One region of the Actinoallomurus sp. CA-150999 genome, then DNA from elsewhere that is predicted to be linked to it. Evidence: riboswitches for the same ligand, from Rfam matches in the RefSeq annotation. Region 1 holds a riboswitch; each other region holds the start of a gene.
What was found. Region 1 has a riboswitch for cyclic di-AMP ahead of ACQP2O_RS37775 (CHAP domain-containing protein). Riboswitches for the same ligand answer to the same signal wherever they lie in the genome.
Positions count from the first base shown of each region.

Region 2: another riboswitch for cyclic di-AMP. It lies ahead of ACQP2O_RS45075 (CHAP domain-containing protein); the one in region 1 lies ahead of ACQP2O_RS37775 (CHAP domain-containing protein).
Region 3: another riboswitch for cyclic di-AMP. It lies ahead of ACQP2O_RS36675 (NlpC/P60 family protein); the one in region 1 lies ahead of ACQP2O_RS37775 (CHAP domain-containing protein).

Region 1 covers NZ_CP192063.1:8,164,316-8,173,796, forward strand. The annotation lists gene ACQP2O_RS37755 (nitrite/sulfite reductase) at 50-1,705, shown strand; gene ACQP2O_RS37760 (Insertion element protein) at 1,702-1,878, shown strand; gene ACQP2O_RS37765 (phosphoadenylyl-sulfate reductase) at 1,875-2,588, shown strand; gene ACQP2O_RS37770 (sirohydrochlorin chelatase) at 2,570-3,331, shown strand; cyclic di-AMP (ydaO/yuaA leader) riboswitch at 3,780-3,924, shown strand; cyclic di-AMP (ydaO/yuaA leader) riboswitch at 4,030-4,171, shown strand; gene ACQP2O_RS37775 (CHAP domain-containing protein) at 4,184-4,948, shown strand; gene ACQP2O_RS37780 (hypothetical protein) at 5,101-5,703, shown strand; gene ACQP2O_RS37785 (TetR/AcrR family transcriptional regulator) at 5,964-6,818, shown strand; gene ACQP2O_RS37790 (acyl-CoA dehydrogenase family protein) at 6,805-8,412, shown strand; gene ACQP2O_RS37795 (hypothetical protein) at 8,569-9,481, opposite strand, start outside.
Region 2 covers NZ_CP192063.1:9,790,837-9,800,317, reverse strand. The annotation lists gene ACQP2O_RS45085 (RNA-binding S4 domain-containing protein) at 1-241, shown strand, start outside; gene ACQP2O_RS45080 (PQQ-binding-like beta-propeller repeat protein) at 428-1,819, opposite strand; gene ACQP2O_RS45075 (CHAP domain-containing protein) at 1,950-2,651, opposite strand; cyclic di-AMP (ydaO/yuaA leader) riboswitch at 2,663-2,799, opposite strand; gene dhaL (dihydroxyacetone kinase subunit DhaL) at 2,880-3,560, opposite strand; gene ACQP2O_RS45065 (ATP-binding protein) at 4,078-6,345, shown strand; gene ACQP2O_RS45060 (IclR family transcriptional regulator) at 6,438-7,211, opposite strand; gene ACQP2O_RS45055 (aldo/keto reductase) at 7,309-8,223, opposite strand; gene ACQP2O_RS45050 (TetR/AcrR family transcriptional regulator) at 8,359-8,976, opposite strand; gene ACQP2O_RS45045 (cupin domain-containing protein) at 9,089-9,481, shown strand, end outside.
Region 3 covers NZ_CP192063.1:7,932,716-7,942,196, reverse strand. The annotation lists gene ACQP2O_RS36710 (M50 family metallopeptidase) at 1-431, opposite strand, end outside; gene ACQP2O_RS36705 (DegT/DnrJ/EryC1/StrS family aminotransferase) at 559-1,683, shown strand; gene ACQP2O_RS36700 (substrate-binding domain-containing protein) at 1,713-2,339, opposite strand; gene ACQP2O_RS36695 (RNA-guided endonuclease InsQ/TnpB family protein) at 2,281-3,603, opposite strand; partial or broken gene tnpA (IS200/IS605 family transposase) at 3,829-4,063, shown strand; gene ACQP2O_RS36685 (tetratricopeptide repeat protein) at 4,197-5,525, opposite strand; gene ACQP2O_RS36680 (class II 3-deoxy-7-phosphoheptulonate synthase) at 5,711-7,042, shown strand; gene ACQP2O_RS36675 (NlpC/P60 family protein) at 7,073-8,260, opposite strand; cyclic di-AMP (ydaO/yuaA leader) riboswitch at 8,265-8,443, opposite strand; gene ACQP2O_RS36670 (CHAP domain-containing protein) at 8,660-9,481, opposite strand, start outside.

The DNA of each region.
Region 1 (9,481 bases):
GACCTGCCGGCGTGCTACGTGTCCCCCATCACCACGGAGGACGCGCACGATGCCACCCCGTCTGCAGCGGAAACGAGGCGAGGGCCAATGGGCCCTGGGCTATCGCGAACCGCTCAACAAGAACGAAGAGAACAAGAAGAACGACGACGGGCTGAACGTCCGCCGTCGCATCATCGACATCTACGCCAAGGCCGGCTTCGACTCGATCGACCCCGCTGATCTGCGGGGCCGGTTCCGCTGGTACGGCCTGTACACCCAGCGCCGGCCCGGCATCGACGGCGGCAAGACGGCGGTCCTCGAGCCCGAAGAGCTCGACGACCGCTACTTCATGCTGCGCGTCCGGATCGACGGCGGCCGGCTGAACCTCGACCAGCTGCGCACGATCGCCGACGTCTCCTCGAAGTACGCCCGCGGCACCGCGGACATCACCGACCGACAGAACATTCAGCTGCACTGGATCGAGATCGAGAGCGTCCCGGCCATCTGGGAGGCCCTGGAGTCGGTCGGGCTGGACACCACCGAGGCCTGCGGCGACACGCCCCGGGTCATCCTCGGCTGCCCGCTCGCCGGGATCGACGCCGACGAGGTCATCGACGCGACGCCGCAGATCCGCGAGATCAACGACCGGTACATCGGCAGCCCGGAGTTCTCCAACCTGCCGCGGAAGTTCAAGTCGGCGCTGTCCGGCTGCACGGCGCAGTGCACCGTCCACGAGATCAACGACATCGCGTTCGTCGGCGTGGTGAACGACAAGGGCGAGGTCGGATACGACATCTGGGCGGGCGGCGGGCTGTCCACCAACCCGATGTTCGCCAAGCGGCTCGGGGCGTTCATCCGGCCGGAGCAGGCCCACGAGGTCTGGGCGGGCATCGCCGGCATCTTCCGCGACTACGGCTACCGGCGGCTCCGGCACCGCGCCCGGCTGAAGTTCCTGATGAACGACTGGGGCCCGGAGCGGTTCCGCGAGGTCCTGGAGAAGGAGTACCTCGGGTACGCCCTGGCGGACGGGCCGGCCCCCGGCGCGCCCCGGGACCAGCGCCGCGACCACGTCGGCATCCACCGGCAGCGCGACGGCCGCTACTACGTCGGCTTCGCGCCGAAGGTCGGCCGCGTCGACGGCGACCTGCTGCACGTCATCGCGGATCTGGCCGAGGAGTACGGCTCCGGCCAGGTGCGCACGACGACCGAGCAGAAGATGGTCATCCTGGACGTCCCGGAGGACCGCACCGAGGCGCTGGCCGCCGAGCTGGAGGCGCACGACCTACGGGTCCGCCCGTCGACGTTCCGCCGTCAGACGATGGCCTGCACCGGCATCGAGTTCTGCAAGCTCGCCATCGTCGAGACCAAGCAGCGCGGCATGGACCTGATCGAGGAGCTGGAGCAGCGCCTGCCGGACTTCGACGAGCCGCTGACGATCAACATCAACGGCTGCCCGAACTCCTGCGCGCGCATCCAGACCGCCGACATCGGCCTGAAGGGCCAGCTGGTCACCGACGCGAGCGGCGCCCAGGTCGAGGGCTACCAGGTGCACCTGGGCGGCTCGATCGGCGGGGAGTTCGGCAAGAAGATCCGTGGGCTGAAGACGACCGCGGAGGAGTTGCCCGACTACGTGGAGAGGGTGCTGCGCAGGTTCCAGGAGGGCAGGCACGACGGCGAGTCCTTCGCCGCGTGGGTGCAGCGTGCGGAGGAAGGTGACCTGAAGTGACCGAGCGAGCCGTCCCCTTCTACTGCCCCTACTGCGGAGACGAGGACCTGGAGCCGTACGAGAGCGATGGCGGCTGGCACTGCCGGGCCTGCACCCGGGCGTTCCGGCTGCGGTTCGTCGGCCTCGGTGCGCTCAGCACCACCGGCGCTCCTGGACGGGAGGGCTCGGCATGACTCTCCTGTACGAGCGCGCGCCTGCGGCGCTCGACCTGACCGACATCGTCGAATCGGCCGCCGACGCGCTGGAGGAGGCCTCCGCCGAGGAGATCATCCGCTGGGCGATCGCGACCTTCGGCGACCGGATCTGCGTCACGTCGTCCATGAAGGACGCCGTGCTGGTCGACATCGCCTCGAAGGTCCGCCCCGGCATCGACGTGCTGTTCGTCGACACCGGCTACCACTTCGCCGAGACGATCGGCACGCGGGACGCCGTCGAGGCCGTCTACCCGGTCAACGTGGTCAACGTCACCCCCTCCCGGACCGTCGCCGAACAGGAGCGCGACCTCGGGCCCCGGCTGTACGGGCGGAACCCGGATCTGTGCTGCCACCTGCGCAAGGTCGAGCCGCTGAACCGCGCGCTCGAGCCGTACCTCGCGTGGATCACGGGCATCCGGCGTGAGGAGACCTCACACCGGCGCGGCTCGCGCGTGGTCGAGTGGAACGCCGCGCGCGGGAAGGTCAAGGTCAACCCCCTCGCCCGCTGGACCCAGGCCCAGCTCCACGACTACATCGAGGAGCACGGCATCCTGGTGAACCCGCTGCAGTACGACGGGTACCCGTCGATCGGCTGCGAGCCCTGCACCAAGCAGGTCGCGCCCGGCGAGGACCCGCGCAGCGGACGCTGGGCCGGCACCGGAAAGACCGAATGCGGCATCAACCTCTGAGCACCTTCGCGATCCCTCTGGTCGCGGTGGCCCACGGGAGCCGGGATCCGCGTGCGGCGGCGACGATCGAGGAACTTCTCGATCTTGTTCGCCGTTCATCGGGGGTGCGGGTCGTGACCTCGTATCTCGACCACGCTCCCCCGGCCCCGGGGCAGGCGCTCGGTGGTCTCGTCGGAGAGGGGGCCGACGAGGCCGTCGTGCTCCCTCTGCTGCTCACCGCCGCGTATCACAGCAAGACCGATATCCCGGGGGCGCTTCGCGACATCCGCAGCGCCCACCCCCGGCTGACTCTGCACTATGGGGCGACGCTGGGCCCGCATCCGCTGATGACGACGGCCCTGGAGCGGCGGCTCGCCGAGGTCGGCGTCCGCCCCGACCCGGACACCGCTCTGGTGCTCGCCGCCGCCGGTTCCAGCGATCCGGCGGCGAACGCGACGATCGGCCGGCTGGCGCGCGCCTGGCGCGGCTGGCACTCCGTCGTCCCCGCGTACGCCTCCGCGGCCCGTCCCGCCCCTGCCGAGGCCGTACGTATGCTGTACGACGCGGGCGCGCCGCGAGTCGCGGTGGCGTCCTACTTCCTGGCCCCGGGCTACTTCGCGGACAAGGTCCGTGAGGAGTCCCTGGAGACCGGAGCGGTGGCGGTCTCACCCGTGCTGGGCGCCGCGCCGGAGGTGGCGGAGATCACGTCGCAGCGCTATCGCGAGAGCCTGACGCGTGGCGAGCGCGTAGCGGCGGCGGGCTGACGCCTTCCCGGCGCTCCGGCGCCGTCCGGCGAGCCTCCCGCCGGGCCCGTGGTCACCCATCGTGACGGGGCCCGGAATACCCTGTGTCACGCGACTGTTGGGATATCTGACGATTCCACAGTGCTTTGCGGCCGTTCATGATTGTTTCGGCCGGAACGTAATGTGGATCACAAGACGCACCAGATCGATCTTTATAGCGATCTTTGTAGTGCCGATCATGTGACTAATATTCGATGGCCATATTTGGCACGTCGGTATTTGTCTGATATGTTCCTCTAACACCGGCGACGCTCCCCATGCGCCGCCCGAACATCCGCCGGCGCGGCCGGCCCACCAGCGCAGATGGCGCGGCGCGAAGACGCGTGCGAGGGCCTCCGTACAGAGCCGAGACGGTTCATATCCAAAATCGTGCCACTCCCGCTGAGTACCCATTGATCCATTTAGAGCGGGAGCAGCAACGTCGAGTCCGTGAAGATCACGGAGCCGGGGACCCATCAGAAGTCCCGGGGTGAATCGGCACATCCCCTGTGCCGTAGGGCCGACTTCCACGCCCGAACCCGTCAGCTAACCCGGTAGGCGTACTGGAAGTAAGGAGTAGAACCTTGTCCGCTAGTCCGCCCTGATCTGAATACCGGCCGTCACCGCTACCCCTAGCCGATGACGGCAGACGTGTCTCTTTGTTCGAGCCGCCCGCATGAGCGGGCGACCCGCTGAATCCGCACCTCGCGGAGCCGGGGACCCACCAGAAGTCCCGGGGTGAATCGGCACATCCCCTGTGTCGTAGGGCAGCTTCCACGCCCGAACCCGTCAGCTAACCCGGTAAGCGGCATGGAAGCCGAAGGAGTACCCCCCGTGTCCCCTCGACACGCCAAACCCCGCTTTACCTTTGATCGCAAGACTCTCGCCGGCGTCATCGCCGGCACCGCCACCGCCGGCGTGGCCGCGATCACCGTGGCCGCCGCAGGGCCGGCGCTGTCCGCGCAGATCCCCGGTGCGTCCCGCGCCGTGGCGCACCACGTCGCCCAGATACCTAATCCCAGTATGGGTAAGGCGATCGAGGCCGGTTCCCTGGCCGACGCCCCGCACGTCAAGGTGCGCGCCCTCGCCGAGCCGAAGAAGCAGGTGCAGAAGAAGCTGCCCTCGGCCACGGACGTTCTGAAGCTCGCCGTCTCCCAGGTCGGCACGACCGAGAACGCCGCCGGCGGCAGCAAGTTCAACCAGTGGTTCATGGGCACCCCGTACGCCGCGCGCGGCGTGGCGCAGAACGGCGGGGCCATCAGCGACTACGCCAACGCCTCGTGGTGCGACATGTTCGTCTCCTGGGTCGGCGACCAGCTGGGCGTCAAGGGGATGGGCGCCGACGCGTTCACCCCGGACCACGCCAAGTGGTTCATCTCGCAGGGCCGCTGGGGCAACACTCCCAAGCCCGGAGCCGTCGTCTTCTTCTCCTGGAACGGCAGCGGTGTCGACGGCATCGACCACGTCGGCCTGGTCATCAAGGACAACCACGACGGCACCATCCAGACCGTCGAGGGCAACACGGACGACGCCGTGAAGGTCCGGACCCGGAACACCTCCTCTGTCGTGGGTTACGGCTACCCGGAGTACCCCCAGTAGTCGCCCGTGCCGGCGCGTGCCGCGTCGCCGCCGAGCAACGCGGCACGCGCTGGCCTTCCCTTCCCGGGCGGTCCCACGAATCCCCCTGGCATCGCCTCGGGATGCCCCCAATCCCGCATGCCCCCGTTCCCCATGCCCCCGAAAGGAATTCCATGATCAGGTTCTCGACGAAGGCCATTGCCACCGCGGCCGCCGGCGTCACCCTGGCCGGCGCCGGCGTGACCACCGCCCTCGCCTACGGAACCGCCTCGGAGTCGGCATCCTCGGCGCAGAGCGCCCCCGCGCCGTCCGCCGCGCAGGCGTCCAAGCAGGCACCGCAGACCGAGCAGCGCGTCGCCACGGAGAACAAGGACCGGCTGTTCGTGAGCGTCAAGAAGGACCCCAAGAAGGAAAAGGCTGCCCTGCCCGGCGGCGTCTCGACCGCGACGTCCTTCTGGGACCCGTCGACGGCCTCCGGCAAGCCGATGTCGTTCCACACGCTCGCCAGCCCGTACTGGCCGCTCGGCACCAAGGTGAAGGTCACCTACAACGGTAAGAGCGAGATCGGCATCGTGGAGGACTTCGGCCCGGCCGAGTGGGCCGTCGCGCAGCACAACCCGCCGGCGCTCATCGACCTGTCGGAGAAGATGATGCAGCAGCTCACCGGCACCGCATCGAACTCGATCACGGTCAAGTTCCAGGTGCTGGAACTGGGCAAGGGCGGCGTGTACCGCCACTCGGGCACCGGCTACGACACGGCCACCGGCAAGGCGTAACCGCCCCTCTCGACACCGGCCGGCGTCACCCGCTCCCCCCCTCGCCTGCCGGTCCCGGACGGCGTGGGATCCCCTCACCTGAGGTGATCCCGCGCCGTTCCGTCGTTCCCGACGACCCTGCCCCACCGACGGCTTCGTCCTTCCCGACGGCCTGCCCCACCGACGGCTCGGCCGTTCCCGACGGCCTGCCCCACCGACGGCTCCATCGTTCCTGACGGCCACCCTTGCGGGGAAGGAATGAACTGAGGTTCAATTCTTGCGTGCCGTACCGCCGTACGCCCCGTGTCGAGGCCCGGCTCAGCGCCTCCCGGGACCGCATCCGCGCCGCCGCGCTGGCGGTCGTCGCCGAGCACGGCTACGCCGGCTGCTCGATCGCGGCCGTCGCCCGGCGAGCGGGGGTCGCGACCGGCAGCGTCTACCGCCACTTCCCGGCAAAGGCCGACCTGGTCGCGGAGGTCTTCCGGGTGGCCTCCCAACGTGAGGTCGACGCGTTCGCGCGCGCCGCGTCCCTGGAGGGCTCGGCGGCGGAGGGCATCGCGGCGGTGATCGAGACGTTCGCGGGCCGGGCCCTGCGGGCCCCGCGGATGGCGTACGCGCTCCTCGCCGAGCCGGCGGATCCCGCCGTCGACGCCGAGCGCCTGGTCTTCCGCCGAGCGTACGCCGCCGTCCTCGCCGGGCTCATCGGCCGCGGCATCGCCGCCGGCGAGCTCCCCGAGCAGAACGTCGAGGTCAGCGCCGCGGCGCTCGTCGGGGCCATCGGCGAGGCCCTCGTCGGCCCCCTCGCGGTCGGCGCCGACCGTTCCGCCGAGCCGTATGCGGCCGGCGACGCGAACGTACGGCCGCATGCCGCCGACGGCGCGGACGCACGGACGCATGCCGCCGACGGCGCGGACGCACGGACGCATCGCGCCGGCCGTTCCGCCGAGCCGCCTACGGTCGGCGACGCGGACGCACGGACGCGTGCCGCCCGCCGCACGGACGCACCGGCGCATGCCAGCGGCCACGCCGGCGCACCCGCGAATGCCGGCGGCGACGCGGACGCGCAGGTCGGCCTGATCGCCCATCTCATCACCTTCGCCCAGCGCAGCATCGGAGCGGTCGATGACGACACATGAGGTCTTCAACCAGGTCCCCCCGCTCGTCGGCCATGACGTGGCCGACGACCCCGCCCTCCTGGACGGGCTCTTCCGCGAAGGCGGCGGCTGGGCGGCCGAGGCCGTCCACGAGCTCGGCCGGCTGGGGGGCACGGAGCAGGCGCGCGAGTGGGGCCGTCTCGCCAACGAGCACCCGCCGGTGCTGCGCACCCACGACCGGTACGGCCATCGCGTCGACGAGGTCGAGTTCCACCCCGCCTGGCACGAGCTCATGCGCGTCGCGGTGGGCCACGGCCTGCACGCCCGGGCGTGGACCGAACGATCCGGGGCGCACGTCGCCCGCGCCGCGAAGTTCTACGTCTGGCGGGTGGACGCGGGGCACGGCTGTCCCATCTCGATGACCTACGCCGCCGTACCGGCGCTGCGCCACGCGCCCGAGCTGGCCCGGCAGTACGAACCGCTGCTGACGTCCGGGACGTACGACTTCGGCCTGCGGCCGCCGGCGGAGAAGCAGGGCATCCTCGCCGGCATGTCGATGACGGAGAAGCAGGGCGGCTCCGACGTCCGGGCCAACACGACGCGGGCCGTGCCCCGGCCCGACGGCACGTACCTGCTGACCGGCCACAAGTGGTTCACCAGCGCGCCGATGTGCGACGTCTTCCTCGTCCTCGCGCAGGCGCCGGAGGGCCTCACGTGCTTCCTGCTGCCCCGGGTGCTGCCCGACGGCACGCGCAACGGTCTTCGGCTGCAGCGCCTCAAGGACAAACTGGGCAACCGGTCGAACGCGTCCGCCGAGGTGGAGTACGAGGACGCGGTCGCCTGGCGCGTCGGCGACGAGGGGCGCGGCGTCCGCACGATCATCGAGATGGTCAACATGACCCGGCTCGACTGCGTCATCAGCGCGGCAGCCGGAATGCGGGAAGGCCTCACCCAGGCGACCCACCACGCCGCCCACCGTCAGGTGTTCGGCCGATACCTCATCGACCAGCCGCTGATGCGCAACGTCCTCACGGACCTGGCGGTCGAGTCGGAGGCCGCGACCGTGCTCATGCTCCGCCTGGCCGGGGCCACCGACCGCGGCGAGACCGCGTTCAAGCGGCTCGCCCTCGCCGTCGGCAAGTACTGGGTCTGCAAGCGGTGGCCCGCCCACGCCGCGGAGGCGCTCGAATGCCTCGGCGGCAACGGCTACGTCGAGGACTCCGGCATGCCCCGGCTGTTCCGCGAGTCGCCCCTCAATTCGATCTGGGAGGGCTCCGGGAACGTCGCGGCCCTCGACGTGCTGCGGGCGATGGTCAAGGAGCCGGAGACGGTGGAGACGTTCTTCACCGAAGTCGACCTGGCCTCGGGTGCCGACGCGCGGCTGGACGCCGCCGTCCAGGAGGTCAAGGACTCGCTCACCGACGTGGCGACGATCGAGCCGCGCGCCCGGCGGGTCGTCGAGCGCCTCGCCCTGGTGCTGCAGGGCTCCCTGCTGGTCCGCCACGGCCACCCGGCGGTCGCCGACGCCTTCTGCGCCTCCCGGCTCGGCGGAGATTGGGGCCACTCCTACGGCACATTGCCGCCCAGTACCGACTTCGGCGCCATTATCGAAAGAGCGCGCCCGAAGACCGGATGAAGGCCCGTGAATCAGCAGTACGGGAGAGATCTCAGGACGTATCACCGCACCATCCACTAGATAGCCTCTGTAGGAGGGTAAGGACGGCGCCGCAGAGATCGCCCGCGTGCCGTGGCCGGCGCAGGGTACGCGATCCTGCACCAACCCGACCGAGCTTCAGGGTTTGGGCGGAGTGAAGCGGAGCACGTCGATCCCGCCGCTGTACTGGGCGGCGTAGACGAGACCGTCGTGGTAGGCGGGGGTCGCGGCCTCGCTCCCGTTGGGGATGAAGTAACCGACCTGACGGGGGTGTCGAGGGTCGCTGATGTCGAGGAACCGGGTGCCCTGCCCGTAGAACGCCTGGACGATGATGTTTCCGTCGCCGACGCCGGTCATGGGGTCGAACCAATGCGCCGAGCAGTCGGCGTTCGGCTGCAGACCCGCGCTTCCCACCGGCCCCCAGTCGGCCACGACCTTCAGCCGGAACGGGTGCTGCGGTGTGGAGCGCCAGCCTTCGCCGTGGTAGCTGCCGGCCAGTGAGACGATCAGCAGCCGCCCGGCGTCGGCGCAGGTGTCACCGAAGTCCTCGTCGGTGACGAGCAGGAGGTCACCGCGGCGGAACCCGGCCAGCCGCTGCGGTGGCCGCCAGGAGTTGTGGTCGAAGGTGTAGCCGGCGTCGTTCGGGCTGATGATCTTCCCGCCCGCGTACGGGACAGGGTCTGCCGGGGAAGCGCGCCGTACGCGGTGGGCGACCGGGTCGTAGTGGGCGCCGCGGGTCCAGTACCCGCGCACGCCGCCGAGGCCGGAGGTCCAGGCGATGCCGGTCGTGTCCACGTCGGTGCTGTGGACATAGGCGGTGGTGCCGTCGTCACGACCGAGGTCGACCGGCGTGGGGAAGGTGACCGGGTGGTCGGGCCGGCGCATGTCGGTCACCCATGCCGGCTGGCCGTCATAGCTCGGTGGGGTCTTCCGGAACGGGCCGCCGGTCCACAGGTACCGGCAGCCGTCGATGCAGCCCGAGGTGTGCCCGGCCGGTGCCGGGTGGAAGGTGACCAGCCGCAGATGGCGGGGATCGCGAGCGTCGATGACA
Region 2 (9,481 bases), 1.6 Mb from region 1:
ACGGCCCGGTGACCGCGTGCGTGTCCGCCTTGCCGGACGGGAGCGGATCGTCGAGGTGCGACGCGTCGTACGCAAGCGGGTCGGCGCTCCCGTCGCCGTCGAGTGCTACACCGACCACAGCCCGCCGCCGCCCCCGCGCGCGGCCCTGCTTCCGATCGCCCGGCGCGAGCGCGGCGCCGGGCGGCCCACCAAGCGCGACCGGCGGGAGATCGAGCGGCTCCTCGGCCGCCGCCAAGGCTGAACACGCCCGCCGACCGGCACCGGCGCACGCGTGAATGCGGGGGAGTGCCCGTCGGGCCCGGGGCCAGTGGACGCTGGACAGCGCATCGGCCCGGGTCAGCGGACCCTGATGGCGAGTCGGCCCACGTCAGTGCACACCGTCGGCCGGTGCCAGCGCCGGTGCACGCCGCTTGGCCGTCGGCCCGTGTCAGTGGACGCTGATGGCGGTGACGCCCTGCGTCGTGGGGACGAGGACGAGTGACCCGGCGAGGGTCGGGGAGGCGAAGCGGGTCACCGTGCCGACGCGCCGCGAGGCGATGGAGCTCCCGTTGGACTGGGACAGGGCGTGCAGCACGCCTGCGTCGGTGTCGAGGGTCCATACCGCGCCGCCGCCGACGACCGGCGATCCCTTGACGGCGGCTCGCGCGGTCCAGACCCGGCGCAGGTCGCCGCCGGAGGAGACGTCGACGCGCTGCAGGCCGTTCTCGCAGGGCAGGAACGCAGAGGACCCTGACCGGGCCATCCCTCCGAAGGAGACGCAGCCGGGCAGGGAGGCGCGCTGGCCGCCGATCCCCCCGAGGTCGCGCGCGTCGAGCAGGTAGATGTCGCCCGTCTTGCCGGCGATGAGCACCCGCTCTCCCGGGAGCAGGAGGGGGCCCGTCGAGCCGAGATCCTGGTCCTCGCTGTTCTCCTTGCCCCAGCTCTTCGGCGCGAAGTACGACAAGCGGCGGGACAGGTCGGGTGACAGCCGCAGCACCGAGTCGCTGCCGTCGTAGGGCCCGCCGACGCTCGCGCCGTTCCCTACGGCGACGTAGACGTCGCCGGACGCGCCGATGGCCGGGCCGGACGGCGCCCAGATGCCGCCCATCCGGCTGGTCGGAACGGCGTACGAGGCGACCGGCCCCTGGCCATCGGTTTTGTACGCGGCGACGTAGCCGACGTAGTTCCCGCAGTCGCCGTCGAGCCCGCCGAACGGCACGTACACCCGGCCGCCGGCGACCGAGAGGGCGCCGCGCTGCTGTTCCGCCTTGCTTTCGCGGCCGGCCGCGACGTCGAGGCCGCGGGTGAACCGTACGCTGCCGTCGGCGGTGTTCAGCGCCACCAGGGTGTGGCGCCCGCCGGTCGTCTCGGCCGCGACGAACACCGTGCGCGTCGCGGCGTCGTACGCCGGCGTCCCCGTGATGCCGAGCGGGTCGATGTTCCCGCAGGGCAGCGCCGACTGCGGCACGGGCGTGCCCAGGTGCCGTTTCCAGACCTGCCGCCCGGTCGCCAGGTCGAGCGCGTAGACGGTGTCGTTCTCCGTGCCGACGTACGCCGTGCCGCCGACGACGACCGGCTGCCCGTACACCGCTCCGTCGAGCCGCGCCGTCCAGGCGTCCGCGAGCGTACGCGGGGCGGGGAAGCCGGCGGCGTACCCGGCGCGGTCGTTCGATCCGTGGTAGGTCGGCCAGGACACGGCCGTACGCGCCGGCGCCGACGTGCTCGTGGGGGCGCCGCTCGGTGCGGGTGAACGGGTGTCCGCTCTCGACCCGTCGCCGGAGCCGCATGCCGTGGCGGCGGTGAGGACGATGAGTGCGACGCCGTACGCGACCCTGCCCATGGCCCCATTCTCGCCACAGTCGGCGGTCCCGCGCAGGGCGCTCGGCGATCGCACCGCGGATACCGCGCATCCCGAGCGCGATCGCGGCGCCCGCCGCGGCCCCGGCGGCCACCGTCGCCTCCGTGGGGAGCTAGCGGAGGTAGTCCGGGTAGCCGTACCCGACGACCTCGGAGACGGGGCGGATGCGAATCTTGACAGCCTTGTCGGTGTTGCCCTCGATGGTCTCGATCGTCCCGTCGCGATCGTCCTTGACGACGAGACCGACGTGTTCGATGCCGCCGACGGTCTTGTCGCCCGAGAAGGAGAAGAAGACGACGGCGCCGGGCCTCGGGACGGCGCCCCACCGGCCCCGCTGCTGGAACCACTGGGCATGGGTGTGCGTGAACGCGTCGACTCCGATGCCCGGCGCGCCGGCCCGCGCGCCGACCCAGGAGACGAACATGTCGCACCAACTGGCGTCGGCGTAGTCGCTGATCTTCCCGCCGTACCGCTGGGCGCCCGTCTGGGCGGCCGGGGTGGACATGAACCACTGGTTGAACTTGGTGCTCCCGGCCGCGTCCGCCGTCGTGCCGACCTGCGAGAGCGCGACCTTCAGCACGTCGGCGGCGGAGACCTGGGAGTGACCCTTCAGCACGATCATGCGCCTGAGCACGGTGTCCAGGTCCGGGACCGGATCGTGGTCGGCCACCACGGAGACGGGGCCGCGGAAGTGCGGGGCCGCACTCACGGAGAGCTCGGTGGCCACGGCGGCACCGACCAGGGTGATACCGGCGATCGCGGCCTTGAGCGCCGTGCGCTTCAGCCGGGACGGAGGGGGATGTCGAGCGGACACAGGGGTACTCCTTCGGCTTCCATGCCGCTTACCGGGTTAGCTGACGGGTTCGGGCGTGGAAGCTGCCCTACGGCACGATGTGCCGATTCACCCCAACACTTCGGTGGGTCCCCGGCTCCGCGAGCTGCGGATTCAGCGGGCGCTCGCTCGTGCGAGCGGTTCGTACAACAGCGTAAGTCACGTCCGGCGCAGCGGCGGCGGGAGCGGTGTCCGCCCGGGGACGAGCGTTCAGGGCGCCACCGCCTCGGCGAGCGCGCGGAAGATGAGCGCCGTGGAGGTGGCGCCGGGGTCCTGGTGGCCCTGGCTGCGGGGCCCGAGGTAGGAGGCGCGGCCCTTGCGGGCGATCATCGGGATGGTGGCGCGCATGCCCTCTTCCGCGGCGTCCGCGGCGGCGGAGGCGGACGTGCTGAGGGCGGCTCCGCCGCGTACGGCCGCCTCGAACGCCTCCACCGCCGGACCGAAAGCATCGATCATGGTCTTGTCCCCGAGGCGAGCGGCACCCAGTTTCTGAACCGCTTCCAGGCCGGCCCGCAGTGCCGCGAGCAATTGTTCGGCGGTCACGCTCGGTTCGGTGAGCTGCTTGCCGATGGCGCGGAACGCCATCCCGTACAGCGGGCCCGCCGCACCGCCGACGCTCGACGACAACGCGGTACCGGTTTTAGTGAGAATTTCCCCTACCGTGTTGAATTCTTTGCCATTGAGCGTGCTTCGCACGACGGAGAAGCCACGCTGCATGTTGACGCCATGATCGGCGTCGCCGATGGCCGCGTCCAGCCGGGTGAGATAGTCGGCATCGCGGTATATGGCCGCGGTGATCCCCCGCACCCACGCCAAGGTCGTCTCGATGTCCATTTCGCTGTCCAAGGCGGTGAGTCTGGTGACATCGTTACCGACCAGGCTAAGGCTCATGGCAACGGGATGGCCGAGTGGCCACCGGGGACGCCGTCAGCCTGATCGTGGGTCATGGCCCTCGTCGACCGTGTGATCAGAAGCCGGTTCACGGATGCGGAACCGAGTTCGGAGATCCGCAGCCGACGGGCGTACGGGCGTCTCGGCCGGTGACGGTCCCGTAAGAACACCGAGGAGCAGCGGTCCGGCATCTGTCTCGCATGCTGAGAGCGGATGAAATCCGCAGGTCGTTCGCTATTGATGAACCGAATTCAGAGTTCTAGATTGATGTTCATAACAACCTGCCGACCGTCCCCACCCCCGTTGTCCGGCGGGGCGGTCGAGCCGCTGCGAAGATCGGCAGCGGATGATCTCCTGCCCCCGGCAACGACGCACAGGCGGCAGGCCGGCGGCCATTTCATCGGTGGCGATCAGGCATATGTCCTAGCCGGTCAGAGGAGATCGGACGATCTTCTGACGTGGAGAGGAAATGCGAACAGCCGTAACAGGCCGACCGGTGGGAAACCTGCCGACGGAGATGACGAGTTTCATCGGACGTGAGCGCGAACTCGCCGAGGTGAAGCGGCTGCTGGGCGCCGGCCGTCTGGTGACGTTGACCGGCATCGGCGGCGTGGGCAAGACCCGCTTGGCACTGAGCGTCGCGACCGAAGCCCGGCGAGCGTTCCCCGACGGGGTGTGGCTCGTCGACCTGGTCGCGTCGGAGACGCCGAAGTCGCCCGTACGGATGGTCGCGGAGACTCTCGGCCTCCGGAACGTCGAGGACCCGGCCGGGTTGGCGCGGCATCTCGCCGGAAAACGGATGCTGCTGGTGCTGGACAACTGCGAGCACCTGATCGACGAGTGCGCGGCTCTGGTGGGGGACCTCCTGTGCCTGACGACCGATGTGCGGATCCTGGCGACCAGCCGGCAGCTCCTCCGCGCCAACGGGGAGCATGTCCTGGAAGTGCCGTCGCTTCCCGTGCCGGAGACCGATGAGGCGTCGGCGGACACGGCGCTGCGGTACGCGGCGGTGCGCCTGTTCGGCGAGCGGGCGTCGGCCGTCGTGCCGGAGTTCGCCGTCTGTGACGCCAATGCCGCGGCGGTGACGGGGCTTTGTCATCGGCTGGACGGTCTCCCGCTCGCGATCGAGTTCGCGGCGCTGCGGATGCGGATGCTGTCGGTGGAGCAGATCGTCGATCGGCTGGATCAGCTCTTCCTGCTCCTCCGCAGCGACTCCCCGGTCGCGAGTCCGCGCCAGAAGACGTTGCACGGGCTGATCGATTGGAGCTACGACCTGTGCTCGGCCGAGGAGCGCACGCTATGGGCCCGGCTGTCGGTCTTCTCCGGCGCGTGCGATCTGGAGACGGCGGAGCGGATATGCGACGACGGCATCCTCACCGACGCCGTCCTGGAGGCGGTGGCCGGCCTGGTGGAGAAGTCGATCCTCGGCAGGGAGGCCGACGGCTCTCGGACGCGGTACCGGCTGCTGACGGCACTGCGCCGGTACGGGCAGGACCGGCTGGTCGAGTCCGGTGAGGAGCAGGCCGTACGGCGGCGGCACCGCGAGTGGTACCGGGACCTCGCCGAGCAGGCCGGAGCCGAGTGGTTCGGCCCTCATCAGGTCGAATGGGTCGACCGGATGGCCGGCGAAGAGGCCGAGTGGGCCGCGGTGCTGGAGTCCTGCCTGAACGAGCCGGGCGAGGAGCGGACCGGTCTGGAGATGGCCGCCGCGTTGTGGAGCCATCCACTGTCATTCGCCTCTCTGGGCGACGGCCACCGCCTGCTGCAGCGGGCCCTCGCCGCGGATCCCGCTCCCAGCGCCGCACGGGCCAGGGCGCTGTGGGCCGACGCCTGGCTGTGCCTGCGGCGCGGCGACCTCCCGGCGGCGGCGCCGCTGCTGGAGGAGTGCCGCGAACTGGCCGAGCGGCTCGACGACCAGGCGCAGCTGGCCGGGGTGGTCCAGCTGACCGGTCTGGCGGCGGTGCTGAAAGAGGACTTCCCGCGGGCCTGCGCGCTGCTGACCCGGGCGCTGGCCTACTACCGCGCCGCGGGCGACCACGGCCGTTCGTGGACCACGCTGCTGCACCTGGCCACGGCCGCCGTCTTCATGGGCGACGCCCGCGCCACCGCGCTATGCCGTGAATGCGAGGAGATGTGCGAGGCGGCCGGTGCCCGATGGTCCCGCCGGGAAGCGCAATTGATCAGCGGCCTGGACCTGTGGCGACGCGGTGACGCGCGGGCCGCGACCGGCGTGATCCGTCAGGCCCTGCGTCCGCCGCGTGTCCCCTCGGAGCGCCTGGGCCTCGCGCACTGCGTCGAGGCGCTGAGCTGGATCGCCGCCGATCAGGATCGGCCTGAATACGCGGCCGAGCTGCTGGGCGCCGCGGACGCCCTCTGGCGATCGGCCGGGGCAGCGCTGCCGGGACTCGGGCCGGTGGCGCGTGCGCACGCCGACTGCGAGATCGGCCTCAGGCGAGCACTCGGCCAGGACGCGTTCGCCGAGGCCCACGCGCGCGGCGGACGGCTCACCCCCGAGCAGGCGATCGCCCGAGCCCGGGATGAAGAGCCCACCGCGTCCGAAACGGCGGACGAGGCTCGAACGGGCGTCGCCGGCGCCCTCACCCGCCGGGAACGCGAGATCGCGGAGCTCGTCGCGCGAGGCTTCAGCAACAAGGACATCGCCAGCGCCCTCGTCATCGCCCCGCGCACCGCCGAGGGCCATGTCGGGCGCATCCTGTACAAGATGGGTTTCACCTCCCGAACCCAGGTCGCCGCCGTGTGGGCCGCGGAATACGGCATCGGCTGACCTCACCCGACGTCCACCGGGAAGCCAGAAGGCGATTCACCATTGATGAACGCCGTTCGGGGCCGGCCCCGTACGGCAAAGGCGTTCTCCGGTCAGCCGGCACGCCGGGTACGGCCGCGGGTGGCTCCGAGCTCCCGCGAGAGATTGCGCCCCGTCTCCCGTACGGCGACCGCGATCTCCTCCCGCCGGGACTCGGACAGCAGCCGCTCGACCGGACCGACCACGCCGATGGCGCCCGCGACATCGCCGGAGCGCGCGAACACCGGTGCCGCGACACCGGCGTCGCCCAGGGCGGACTCCTGATCCTCGATCGTGTACCCGACGCTCCGCGCGACCGTCAGTTGCTCGGCGAGAGCCTCAGGGTCGCTCACGCTCGCGCCGGTCAGCACGCCCAGCTCACTGCCCAGGAGCTCCGTCTCCGTGGCCTCGGGCCCGAACGCCACGATCGCCTTGCCCAGCGCGCACGTGTTCCAGGGGATCGTGGCCCCGACCTCCAGGATCTGGACCGCTCCCTCGGGCCGGAAGACGTGGTGGACCACCAGCACGTGATCACCGGTCAGCACCCCGACCCAGATCGCCTCGTTCACCCGCGTCGCCAGCGCGTCGGCCCAGATCATGGACCGGGTGCGCAGCTCGTGACCGTCGAGATAGGCGTTGCCCAGTCGAACCAGCCCGGGGCCCAGCGCGTACTTGCTGGACTCGGGGTCCTGTACGACCAGCCCTTCGGTCTCCAGCGTGCGGAGCAGCGCATGGGCGGTCGGCTTGGCGACCCCGATCCGCTCCGCGAGCTCCGTCACGCCCAGCCTCGGGCCGGTGGCCGCGAGCTCACGCAGGATCTGAGCCGCGCGTTGCACTGACTGGATCATGACCCGTCCGTGCTTTCGTCATCGGCGAACCAGGTTCCGCGAACCAGATTATCGTTCCGCCGCCCTCGACGGCATCGCCGCGCCGCAGGGGAAGTCCTTACCCGGCGGACGCAGCGATGCCGTCGAGGGTGTCGATGGTCTTCCGGTCGAGGTGGACGTCGCCCGCCGCGAGGTTCTCCTTCATGTGGGCGGGGTCGACGGTGCCCGGAATGAGCAACGTGTGCGCGTAGGTCGCGAGCAGCCACGCCAGGCCGACCTGCGCGGGTGTCACCCCGAGGGACGCGGCGGCCTCGGTCACCGCCGGATGCGCGGTGACCTTGGGAAAGTTGGGAAACGCCGAGCCGAGGGGGAAGAACGGCACCCAGGCGATGTCGTGCTCACGGCACACGTCCAGCACCGGCCCGCTCGTGCGGTCGAGGACACTGTAGGCGTTCTGCACGCAGACGATCCCGGCGGGCAGGGCGTGGCGCAGTTGCTCGGCGCTGACGTGGCTCAGCCCGATGCTGCCGATCTTGCCCTCGTCCCGCAGGGCGATGAGCTCGGCGAGTTGGCCGTCGAGGTCGACGACCTGGTCGCCTTCGGCCAGAAGGCCGGGCGGAGCGTCGGCGCGGCGCAGGTTGACCACGTCCAGCCGCTCGACGCCCAGAGTGGCGAGGTTCGCCTCCACGCTCGCGCGCAGTTGCTCGGGCCGCTGGGCCAGGACAAGGCCGGCCTGGTCGTCGTGTTCCGCGCCGACCTTGCTCACCAGCACCAGGTCCTCGGGATACGGCGCCAGGGCGTCGCGGATCAGCTCGTTGCACCGGCCGGCGGCGTAGAACTGCGCGGTGTCGATGTGGTTGACGCCCTCGTCGACGGCGGAGCGCATCATCGCGATGGCCGACTCGGGCTCGGGGGCCGGGCGGCCGTGTCCGCCGGCCAGATGCATCGCTCCGAAACCGACCCGGGCTACCCGGCGTCCCGCGAGCGTGGCGTTGCCACCCGGGGCCTTCGGCGCGCTTCCGACTGTGCTCATGAGAACGCTCCCGTTCGTCGATGGCGTAGTCTCATTGATGCGGAGGGTCCTCCGCTACGCTGAGGCTAGCATAAGCGGAGGATCCTCCGATTATGCGTGAAGCCGCCGAGCCGACCCGCCTGTATGCCGCGCGACTCAGCGGGCGGATGCCTCGGTGAAGGCCGCCGTCGTGAGGGCCGTCGCCGTCCGCACCGCGCTCGCGATCGCGTCGTCGGCCGAAAGGCCGCACAGGTCGGTCAGCGTGAACAGCGCCTCGGCGCTGACGATGACCGCGAGGCCTCGTTTGAGGTCGGTCATCGCCGCGGGGGTGAGAGAGGCCGGCCCATCGGCGTCCTCGAAGGGCGCCAGGGCGTGGTCGATCAGGCCGAAGCGGATGCCGGGGCGGGCCGTCGGGTTCGCGGGCGCCGTGATCGTCTGGGAGATCATCGCGCGTACCGCGCCCTGATACGCGTCGACCCCGCGCAGCAGGTACTCACAGGCGAAGGCGACGCGCTCGGCCGGGTCGGCCGAGTCCGCGATCGGCGCGAGGGCCTCCGTCGGGTCGGGCCACGCTCCCGCCAGGGACTCCCGCAGAAGCGAGACCAGGTCGGGAAAGTAGCGGTAGGCGGTGGCTTCGGAGACCAGGGCGGTCCGTGCGACCTGCGGCATCGTCACCTCGGCGCCGGAGCGGGTGAGCTCGCGGCAGGCGTCGACGATGGCCTTGCGCGTGCGGGCCTTCTGATTCGCGCGTCCCGTGGTGCTGCTATCGACCATCGACAGGTGACCTCTCTCGTCATGATTGGCATGCCTCCTTATGAGAGTGTACTTGCATGAAATGTGAGTGGCTTGTACCGTAACGAGAGTTCACTCTCATGAAGGAGACGTCATGGCCAAGGTTTCGATCGTCGGCCCCGATGGTGGCGAAGTCGTGCAGCTGGGACCCACCACCATGCGGATCCTGGAGGACGGCAGCACCACCGGGCACCGCCTCGGAATGGGCGAGATCACCGTTGCTCCGCACACCGACGGCCCGCCCCAGCATCGGCACGGCCGACACGACGAGGGCTTCTACGTGGTCTCGGGGACCGCCCGGTTCACGGTCGGCACCACGACGTACGACGCACCGGCCGGCACCCTCGCGATGATCCCGCCGGGTGCTCCGCACACCTTCGCCAACCCCACCGACGAGCCGCTGGTGCTGCTGAACACCTTCACTCCCGACCTGTACGTGCAGTACTTCCGTGACCTCCGGGACATGATCGAGCAGGGCGGGACGCTG
Region 3 (9,481 bases), 230 kb from region 1:
ACCACGCCGTACGCGTTGCGGACCATGACGAGGATCGCGGCGAGCAGGACGATGCTCGCCCACAGCAGGGCCGTGATGTGCCCCACGGCCAGCAGGGCGGCCGCGCCCAGGCCGAGCAGCGGCGGCGTGACGTACCCGGCGAACGCGGTGACGATCATGCCCGGTCCATGCGGCTTGCCGCGGGACACCGTCACGCCCGAGGTGTCGGAGTGCAGCCGGATGCCCTGCAGCTGCCGGCCCGTGACCAGCGCGGCGAACGCGTGCCCGCCCTCGTGCGCGATCGTCACGACGTTACGGAGGAGGTGCCAGACCGAGCGGATGGACACCGCCACGAGCGCCGCCACGCCGGTGACGGCGACCAGCCACCACGGCGGGTGCGGCTGCGTGCCGACGACCTCGTGCCACACGCCACCGATCGTTGCCGTGTCCAATGCGTCACCTCTCCTCAATGGGCTGCTCACCCGCCCGTACCGGGTACGACGCGCCGCACCGCGGCCGAGTTTCCGAATCGGGCGAACCCGTATTCTCCACCTGGGTGGCCAGTAGGGTAGGGGATCTATGAGCGACCCGTTGATGAGCGTTTATCCCCCGATGGAGCCGGCCGCGCTGGTCACCCGGCGGTCCATGCAGTTCCCGTTCGACTCGCCCGGGCTGACGCTGACCCACCTCGGGCGCGGCGCGATCTGGCTGGCGCTGAAGGCCCTCGGCCTCGGGCCGGGCCACCGGATGGCGATGCCCGCCTACCACTGCGGCTCGGAGGTCGAGGCGGCCCGGCTGGCGGGCATCGAGGTCGTGTTCTACCGGGTGCTGCCCACGCTCGAAGTGGACGTGGAGGACCTGTTCAAGGTGGCGCAGCAGTGCCACGCCACCTACCTGATCTCCTACTACGGCTTCCCGATGCCGCCGATGCCGCAGGGCACGCGCGTCATCGAGGACGCCGCGCACGCGCTGTTCTCCTACGACGGCGGCGCCGCCATCGGCTCGCGCGGCGACGCGGCCATCTTCTGCCCGCGCAAGTCCCTGGGCGTCCCGGACGGCGGTGCGGTGCTCATCCGGGGTGGCCACATCGACGCCGAGGGCCGGCCGCCGTGGAAGCGCATGGCCCGCTCGGTCGCCTCCCAGGGCATGGGATGGGCGGCCCAGTCCCGCGCCGGCGTGCTGCGGGCCCCCGCCACGAAGGTGTTCCGCAAGGTCAGCAAGGCCGAGCAGGCGGTGGAGGAGGGCACCCTCACCGAGACGGTCATCGGCGAGTGGAACCTCGAGGTCGCCGACCTGGAGGTCGCCGCCTCCAAGTCCACCCGCATGACCGAGTGGGCCGTGCACGGCGCGGACGGCGAGAAGATCCGGGAGCACCGGCGCCGCAACTACCTGACCCTGCTGAACGCCCTGCCCGAGGTCTGCCCGCCGCGGTTCCGCGGCCTGCCCGACGGCGTCGCGCCCCTCTACTATCCCGTACGCGTCCCGCAGCGCGACCGGACCATCGCCGAGCTGCAGAAGCGCGGTGTGCGCTCCATCGAGATCTGGCCGGTGCCGCACCCGCTCCTGGACCGCCACCGGTTCGCCGAGCTGGAGCCGCTGCGCCACGAGATGCTCGCGCTCCCGGTCCACCAGGGCCTGTCGACCTGGCACATGGAACAGGTCGCGCACGCCGCCAGCGAGGCCGTCGCCGCCGCCCACCGGTAGGCCAGGGGTATCGGCACCGGGATGCACACTTACTGGATGCACAGCGCGTTGCGGTTGCCGTTCCGGTCGATGCAGGGGGGATAGCCCCGGATGCTGAGCTCGGCGCGCGCGTTGGCGCTGCCCAGGAAGGCGATGAAGTTCTTCAGCAGCGACGAGGACTCCGGAGCGCCCGCCGTGTAGAGGTACTCCACGGTCCAGAACGGATAGCCCTGCGCGATGCTCGTGGCGTCGGGAAGCTTTCCGTCGAGCGTCACCACGTGGAACTTCTGCAGCCGGGCGGCCTCGGTCTTGGCCGTCGGCGCGTCGGCGTACCCGATCGCGCCCGGCGTCTCGGCGACCTTGTCGATCAGCTCCTGGGTGGTGCTCAGCTCGCACCGGATCGTCGGCGCGTGGAGCGGCGGGCTGCTCTCCTGGCACTCGGTGGAGGACGCCGCGCCCTCCGAGCGTCCGAGCAGCTTCGTCTGGAAGATCTGGCGGCTGCCGGACTCGCCGTCGCGGCCGACGATCCGGATCGGGACGTCCTTGCCGCCGAGCTCGCTCTCCGGTGGTACCGGCCCCGTTGAAGTTCTCTCCCATCTGAGGGTGGGAGATTCCCGCCTACCTTGCGGTGGTGGGTTTGACGCGGCGTGCGCGTCTGACGACTGCCCTTCCGGCAGCCGGGACGAGCGCGTGGCCCGTCCGGTACCTATGCAGGATGTTGCATGCGGCGTTCAGGTCGGCGTTGCCGGTCCACCCGCACTCGGGGTTCTTGCACACGAATGTGGCCTGGTCTTCGCGGCTGCCGGGTGTGGTGGTGTGGCAGGAGTGACACTCTCTGGAGGTGCCAGCGGCGGGGACCTTGTGCAGGGCCCCGCCACGGCGGGCGGTCTTATACGTCAGCATCTGGACCGTTCGTCCCCACGCCTCCTGGTGGATGGCGCGGTTCAGCCCGGACTTTTGCGCGACATTCTTGCCCGGTGCCTCGACCGTGCCCTTGGCGGATTTGACCATGCCGACGATGTTGAGGTCTTCCACCACGATCGTCCCGTACCGGTCGGCGAGGCGGGTGGTGGTCTGGTGCTGCCAGTCCAGGGAACGGCGCTTGGCTGTCGCGCGGAGCGCCCGGATCTGGTCATAGGTCCGCTGCAACCGGCGCGAGGACCGCTCACCCGGCTTACGGAACGACTTGCGGTGCGCGGCCCGGCGTTCCAGCCGAACCAGCTTGGCCTTCTCCGCGGGCGTGAGCCACTTGTCCCGGTCGGCCTTGCCGCCGCTGGTGCGGGGCCGTCCGTGATCTTGGTGGTCGCCGTCGGACAGGGCCAGCGGAATCTTCACCCCGGCATCGATCCCCACGTGTGGCCCGCAGTGGGGTGCGGGCACGGGTTCCAGGGTCTGGACACGGAAAGCGATGTGCCAGCCCAGCGCGTTCTTGACCAGCCGCGCCCCCGTGATCCGGTTGCCAGCATCGGCCCGCTTACCGACCGGGAGGTCTTTGGTCCACCGGAACCGGACCCGGCCGACCTTGGGAATGTTCACCATCCCCCACCGGCGATGCACCCGTGCCACCTGCAAATCCCGGCCCTGGGGAACGTCCACGCACATCAACGTACGGAACCGGGCCTTGAAGTTCGGCGGTCCGCAGCGACCCTCCCAGCAGTTCCGCCACGCCTGGAAATACGTCTTCAGCACCGCCTGGGCTGCCTGCGCAGGCAGAACCGCCAGCCACTCCAAACCCTCCTCCGGGTCGGTGCGCGCCTGACGGATCGCGGCATCGGCAGCAGCCAGGGTGCGCCGATGCTTGGGCAGCATCGTCCACCAATTATGCAAAAGATTCCACAACGCCCTGGCCGCATGCCCCTGATCATCGAGCAGACGCTCCTGCGCAGGAGAAGGAGCCAGCCGGGCCCGATGCCCGAACTGACACTTCTCCAGCTCCTCCACGGGATCGCTCACCCTGGGCGTCGCTACGTGACGAGCCATGCACTGAGCGTATCGATCCATGCCGACACTCCGCCCGATGATTCGAAAATCCGAGCGAGATCAGTCGGTCAGGCCGCTGATCGCGGCCGTCAAGGCTCGGGGGCGTCGTCGATGAGGAGGTGGCGGCCGTCGCGGACGATCTGCCGACCGGAGACCATCATGTGGGGGACATCTTCCGGAAGAAGCGGCGAAGGCGACCACGTTCACCTGCTCGTACACGACCCCCCGAAAGTCCAGCCGTCCAAACCGGTCAACTCCCTCAAGGCGTCTCCGTCCGACTGCTCCGCAAGGAATACAGCACCGCCGCTGCTACCTGTGGGACGGCCACTTCTGGCCCGGCTCCTACTTCACAGGCAGCTGTGGAGGAGCACCCCTCACCGCCATCCGCCAATACATCGAAAACCAGCAGCGACCCACCTGAGGCGGTCACGTGCGGGGAAAGCACGCTCGCGCCCTAGCCCCGGTTCCTTCAGGGCCGAGTCGTTGACATCTTGCGGATGAGCTTAGGCCCCAGCAGGTGCTGGGGCCGTACATCAATTCCTGCTATCTCTGACCTAGCCCTTGCGGATGAGGACGATCGGGGTCTGCTCGTCCTCGTTGCCGGCCGGGTTGTCGGACAGGACGTTCTCGACCCACTTGCGGTCGACGCCCTTGGACGCCCCGACGACCCATGCGCCGGTGAGGTGGTTGGCGTCGACGACGCAGACGTGGCAGCCGAGCGCCGCGGACAGGTCCTCCGACAGCTTGTCCGGGCGGCCCGGGCCGAACAGCAGGTGGTGGTCGTGCGGCGGAAGCGCCGCCGCCACGTCGTCGATCATCGCCGCGCCGGGGCCCGCGACGCGGTAGAACCAGCCGCGCTTGCCCACGAGCTTGCCGGCCGCACCCGCGGCGGCGCCGAGGATGACCTTCGTCCGGCCCGCCTCGAGGATCGCGCCCTGCATGCCGGCCGGGCTGTGCAGCGGGCCGATCTTGCCGACGAACTTGCTCAGCTGCTTGGCCATGCCCTCCGGCGTGATCAGCTCCAGCGGGATCATGCGGCCCTGGCCGGCCGACGCCGGGCTCTCCGACAGCGCGAGGATGTCGTCCGGCTGCAGCATGCCCTGCGTGGCCTCCTGGATGATCGGGAGGATGCCGGTGCGCAGCGTGATCATCTTCGTCTTGATCGGGACGCGGCGGGCGCCGACCGCGCGCTCGTCGACCGGCGGGATGTTCGGCGCCTTCTCGGGCGGCATCTCGCCGAAGTGCTGATGCAGCATCTGCCGGATCTGCTGGTTGCGCGCGTAGATCGACGCGCCGCGCTGCAGGATGTCGCGGGCGCCCGCCGGGTCGCCGGCCTCCAGCCGGAGCGACGCGAGAAGGGTGTAGTCCGAGGCGTACACCAGGTAGTCGGGGGCGAGCGCGATCAGCTCCGTCTGGTACTTCAGCGCACGCGGCTTGTCACCGCGGTCGACCGCCCACTTCGACAGGCGCTTGAGCGCGTGCCGCCGCAACTGGGAGTCGTTGACCACCGACTCGAGGATCGTCTCGGCGTCGTCGATCCACCCGCCGTCCTTGAGGACGTCGGCCAGCGTCAGGGCGTACCACGGGATCGTCGGGTACTTCTCACGCGCCTGCCGGACGATCTGCGCGGCCCGGCCGTAGTCGCCACGCCACTTGTAGACCTCGGCCAGCGCCGCCGTCGCGAACCGCGTGTCGCCGCCGGCCGCGACGGCCTGGCCGGCGATCTGCTCGGCCTTCCGGTCGTCACGCTCGTTGGTGAGGACAAGCCAGGACAGCAGGGACAGACCGTCACCGTCGAGATCCGCTCGCTTCTGCTCGAGGAGCTGCTGGGCCTCCTCCGGCTTGCGGAGCCAGATGTCATAGGCGCGGCTGTTCGTGCTCATTGTCAGAACCTCATGCGTCGTCGGCGATCTGCGGGATCGGCCCATCATCGCAGAGTTTCGTGCCGGCCGACGCGGCGGTCGCGGGACACCGAGCTCGTCAAAGTGGGGGAGAGATGGACGAAGCAGGGGGGAATACGCAGGTTGTATGACCCGGGCTTGTCGCCCGCTCGATACCCTTGGGTCTCGTGGACCTCCTCGATTCATGGCGCGATCTTCCGGCCGCGCAGCAGCCCGACTGGCCCGACCCCGCCCGCGTCCGCGACGTCGCGGGCCAGCTGTCCAAGCTCCCGCCGCTGGTGTTCGCGGGCGAGTGTGACCAGCTCAAGGCGCACCTGGCCGCCGTGGCACGCGGTGAGGCGTTCGTGCTGCAGGGCGGCGACTGCGCCGAGACGTTCTCCGGCGCGACCGCCGACGACGTGCGCAACAAGCTGAAGACCCTGCTGCAGATGGCCGTCGTGCTGACCTACGCCGGGAGCGTCCCGGTCGTCAAGATCGGCCGGATGGCGGGCCAGTTCGCCAAGCCGCGGTCGAAGCCGTCCGAGGTGCGCGACGGCGTCGAGCTGCCCGCCTACCGGGGCGACATGGTCAACGGGTTCGACTTCACCCCGGAGGCCCGGGTGCCGAACCCGGAGCGCCTCCTGCGCGCCTACCACGCCGCGGCCGTGACGCTGAACCTCACCCGCGCCTTCACCCAGGGCGGCTACGCCGACCTGCGCCAGGTCCACGCCTGGAACCACGACTTCGTCGCCGAGAGCCCGGCCGGCCAGCGGTACGAACGACTGGCCGGGGAGATCGACCGGGCCCTGGCGTTCATGCACGCCTGCGGAGCGGACCCGGAGGAGTTCCACCGGGTCGAGGTCTACTCCAGCCACGAGGCGCTCCTGCTGGACTACGAGCGCGCCCTGACCCGCATCGACTCACGGTCCGGCCTGCCGTACGACGTCTCCGCGCACTTCCTGTGGATCGGCGAGCGCACCCGGCAGCTCGACGGCGCGCACGTGGACTTCATGCGCCACATCCGCAACCCCATCGGCGTGAAGCTCGGGCCGACCACGACCGCCGAGGACGCCCTCGCGCTCATCGACCTGCTCGACCCCGACCGGGAGCCCGGACGGCTCACGTTCGTCACCCGCATGGGCGCCGGGCGGATCCGCGACCACCTCCCCGCCCTGGTGGAGAAGGTCACGGCGAGCGGCGCCCAGGTCGCCTGGATCTGCGACCCGATGCACGGCAACACCTTCGAGGCGGAGAGCGGGTACAAGACCCGCCGGTTCGACGACGTGATGGATGAGGTCGCCGGCTTCTTCGAGGTGCACCGGGCGCTCGGCACCCACCCGGGCGGCGTGCACATCGAGTTCACCGGCGACGACGTCACCGAGTGCGTCGGCGGCGGCCACGACATCGTCGAGGACGACCTCCACCAGCGGTACGAGACCGCCTGCGACCCCCGGCTCAACCGCGGCCAGGCGCTCGACCTCGCGTTCATGGTCGCCGAGATGTACCGCACCGGAAAGTAGCGCGAGCGACCCGTCCGGGGCCGGCGGCCGTCACACGACGCGGACGGCGCCGGCGAACGGGCGGGTCGACAGGTCCGCGACGCGGACGTGGTCGCCGGTGTGCGGCGCGTGGATGAATTTCCCGTCGCCGATGTACATCCCCATGTGGTGGATATCGGAGTAGAAGAACACCAGGTCGCCGGGCTCGAGCTGGTCCCGGGAGACGTGGACGCCGGCGTTCCACTGGTCGCCGCCGTAGTGCGGCAGGTTGACGCCGACCTGCTTGTAGGCCCACATGGTCAGGCCGGAGCAGTCGAATCCCCGGCCGGGTGCCGCGCCGCCCCAGACGTACGGCACGCCGAGCTGCGACAGCGCGGCCCGTACGGCACCGACCGCCTTGCCGGGGCCGCCGGGGATGGGGGGCACCTTCTCGCCCTTGCCGGCGCGCTCGACGGCGTCGCGCAGCAGCGGCTTGCGGACCTTCTCCAGGTCGTGCTTGATGGCCGCGCGCTGCTGGGCGAGCTGGACCCTGAGCCGGGCCGCCTGCGCGGCGCGCTCCCGGGCGTCCTGGCCGGTCCACTGGGCGTTCTGGATGGCCTGGGTCAGCTGCCGGATCTGGGTGTCGTCCTGCTGCGTGAAGTAGTGCAGGGTCGCGGCCCGGTCGAGGACGGCGCGCGGGTCGGAGGCGGCGAGAAGGGCGGGGGTGTCGTCGTTGCTGCCGCTCATGTAGCGCATCGCGACGAACCGGCCGACCTTGTGCTGGATGGCCTTGAGCGCCTGCGCGGCCCGGGCCGAGGTCTGGCCGGCGACGACGGCCGCCCGCTGGGCCTGCTCCAGGCGTACCTTGAGGCCGTTGTACTGCTCGGTCAGCTGCTCCAGCTGGTTGTTCAGCTGGTCGGCGCGCTGGCGGAGCGCGTCGATGCGGGAGCCGGGCCGGGCGGTGTCCGCCATCGCGGGCGACGCGAACCCGGCGACGACGAGGGCCAAGGCCGCAGCGGCCGTACGGCAGCCCGCGCCCTTCGGGAGGCGGCGCGGGTCCGGTGCGAAGGCCACTGCGGCCGTACGGCGGGCCGTGGCCTTCGAGGGGCGGCGCGGGTCCTGCGTGGAGGCCACTGCGGCCGTGTGACGGCCGGCGGCCCTCTGCGGGTCGTGTGTGAGGGTCACGACGGCCGTACGGCGGGCCGTGCCCTTCCCGGGATGATGGGGATCGCGGCTGTCCGCAGGGTGCGATGACGCCATCCAGTGCTCCTCTCCTCAGGCCGCCTACCGGGTTAGCTGACGGGTTCGGACGGAAGAGAAGCCCTACCGCGCACCGTCGGCGACGGGCGCGGATTCACCCCGGATGCGAAGGCGGGAGGTGCCCCGTGGCTTCGCGAGTGGGTCCCCGGTTCCCCGTTGCGTCGGCTGACGCGACGGGCGATTCGGCGGTCCGGCCGTCTCTCGGCCGGTGACGACTCGCTGGAGATTAACGGATAGTGACGGGGCGACCAACGAGAACATGCGGAGATGGCCCGGGGGATCGGAGGATGGTCACTCTGGGTGATGCGGGGGCTGGTCCTTTGCGCCTAGACGCACGCGGTCCCCGCCCCTCCGGATCGGGAGGAAACGGGGACCGGCGTGACGTTCGGACGTGCTCGCTCAGGAGAGGACGGACTCGGCCTCGGCCTCGGAGCTGTTCTGGACCACCGCCGCGTGCAGGGTGTTCCAGAACGCCAGCTCGACGTCCTCCTCCAGCTCCGAGATCTTGCCCCAGAACTCCTTGTCCTCGGCCAGCGCGGCGGCCTCGGCGGACAGGATGGGCATGACCATGGTGCCGGCGTCGGCGGCGTCCAGATCGGCCACGCTGACCTCGGCGGGCAGCTCGACCGGCGTGCGGTGGTGCTTGCCGCGCTTGCGGACCCGGACGTTCGGCGCCGCGACGGGCACCTTCACCTTCGACTTGCCGACGGCCAGGGCCACCGTGCCGAACAGGACGACGGCGAGCAGCCCGGTGAGGGCGGCCTGCTGGTCCGGCAGGGAGGTCGGCGCGGGCGCCGGGTCGTGCGACGCGATCGTGCGCGTGTCGCCCAGCGCCGGGGCGTCCTGGCCGATCTCCTTGACCGCGGGCGTGGGGGCGGCGTGCTTAGGAGCGTACTTCTGGTCGTTCTGCGCCGTCTGCTGGGCGGTTACGGGGGCGGCCTTCACCTTCACCTTGGAGGGGTAGCCGAACCCGACGACCTGGCTGATGTCCCGGGTGGCGCGCAGCAGCGCGTTGTTGTGGTTGGCCTCGATCGTGTGCAGCGTGTGGCCGTCGACGCGCTCGACGATGCCGACGTGCTCGATGTCCCCGATGCTCTTGCCGCCCGACCAGGAGAAGAAGACGATCGCGCCGGGCTCGGCCTTGTGGCCCCAGGCGTGGTGCTTCTTGAACCACTGGGCGTGGTCGGGAGTGGAGGCGAACTGCCCGGTCCAGTCCTCGAC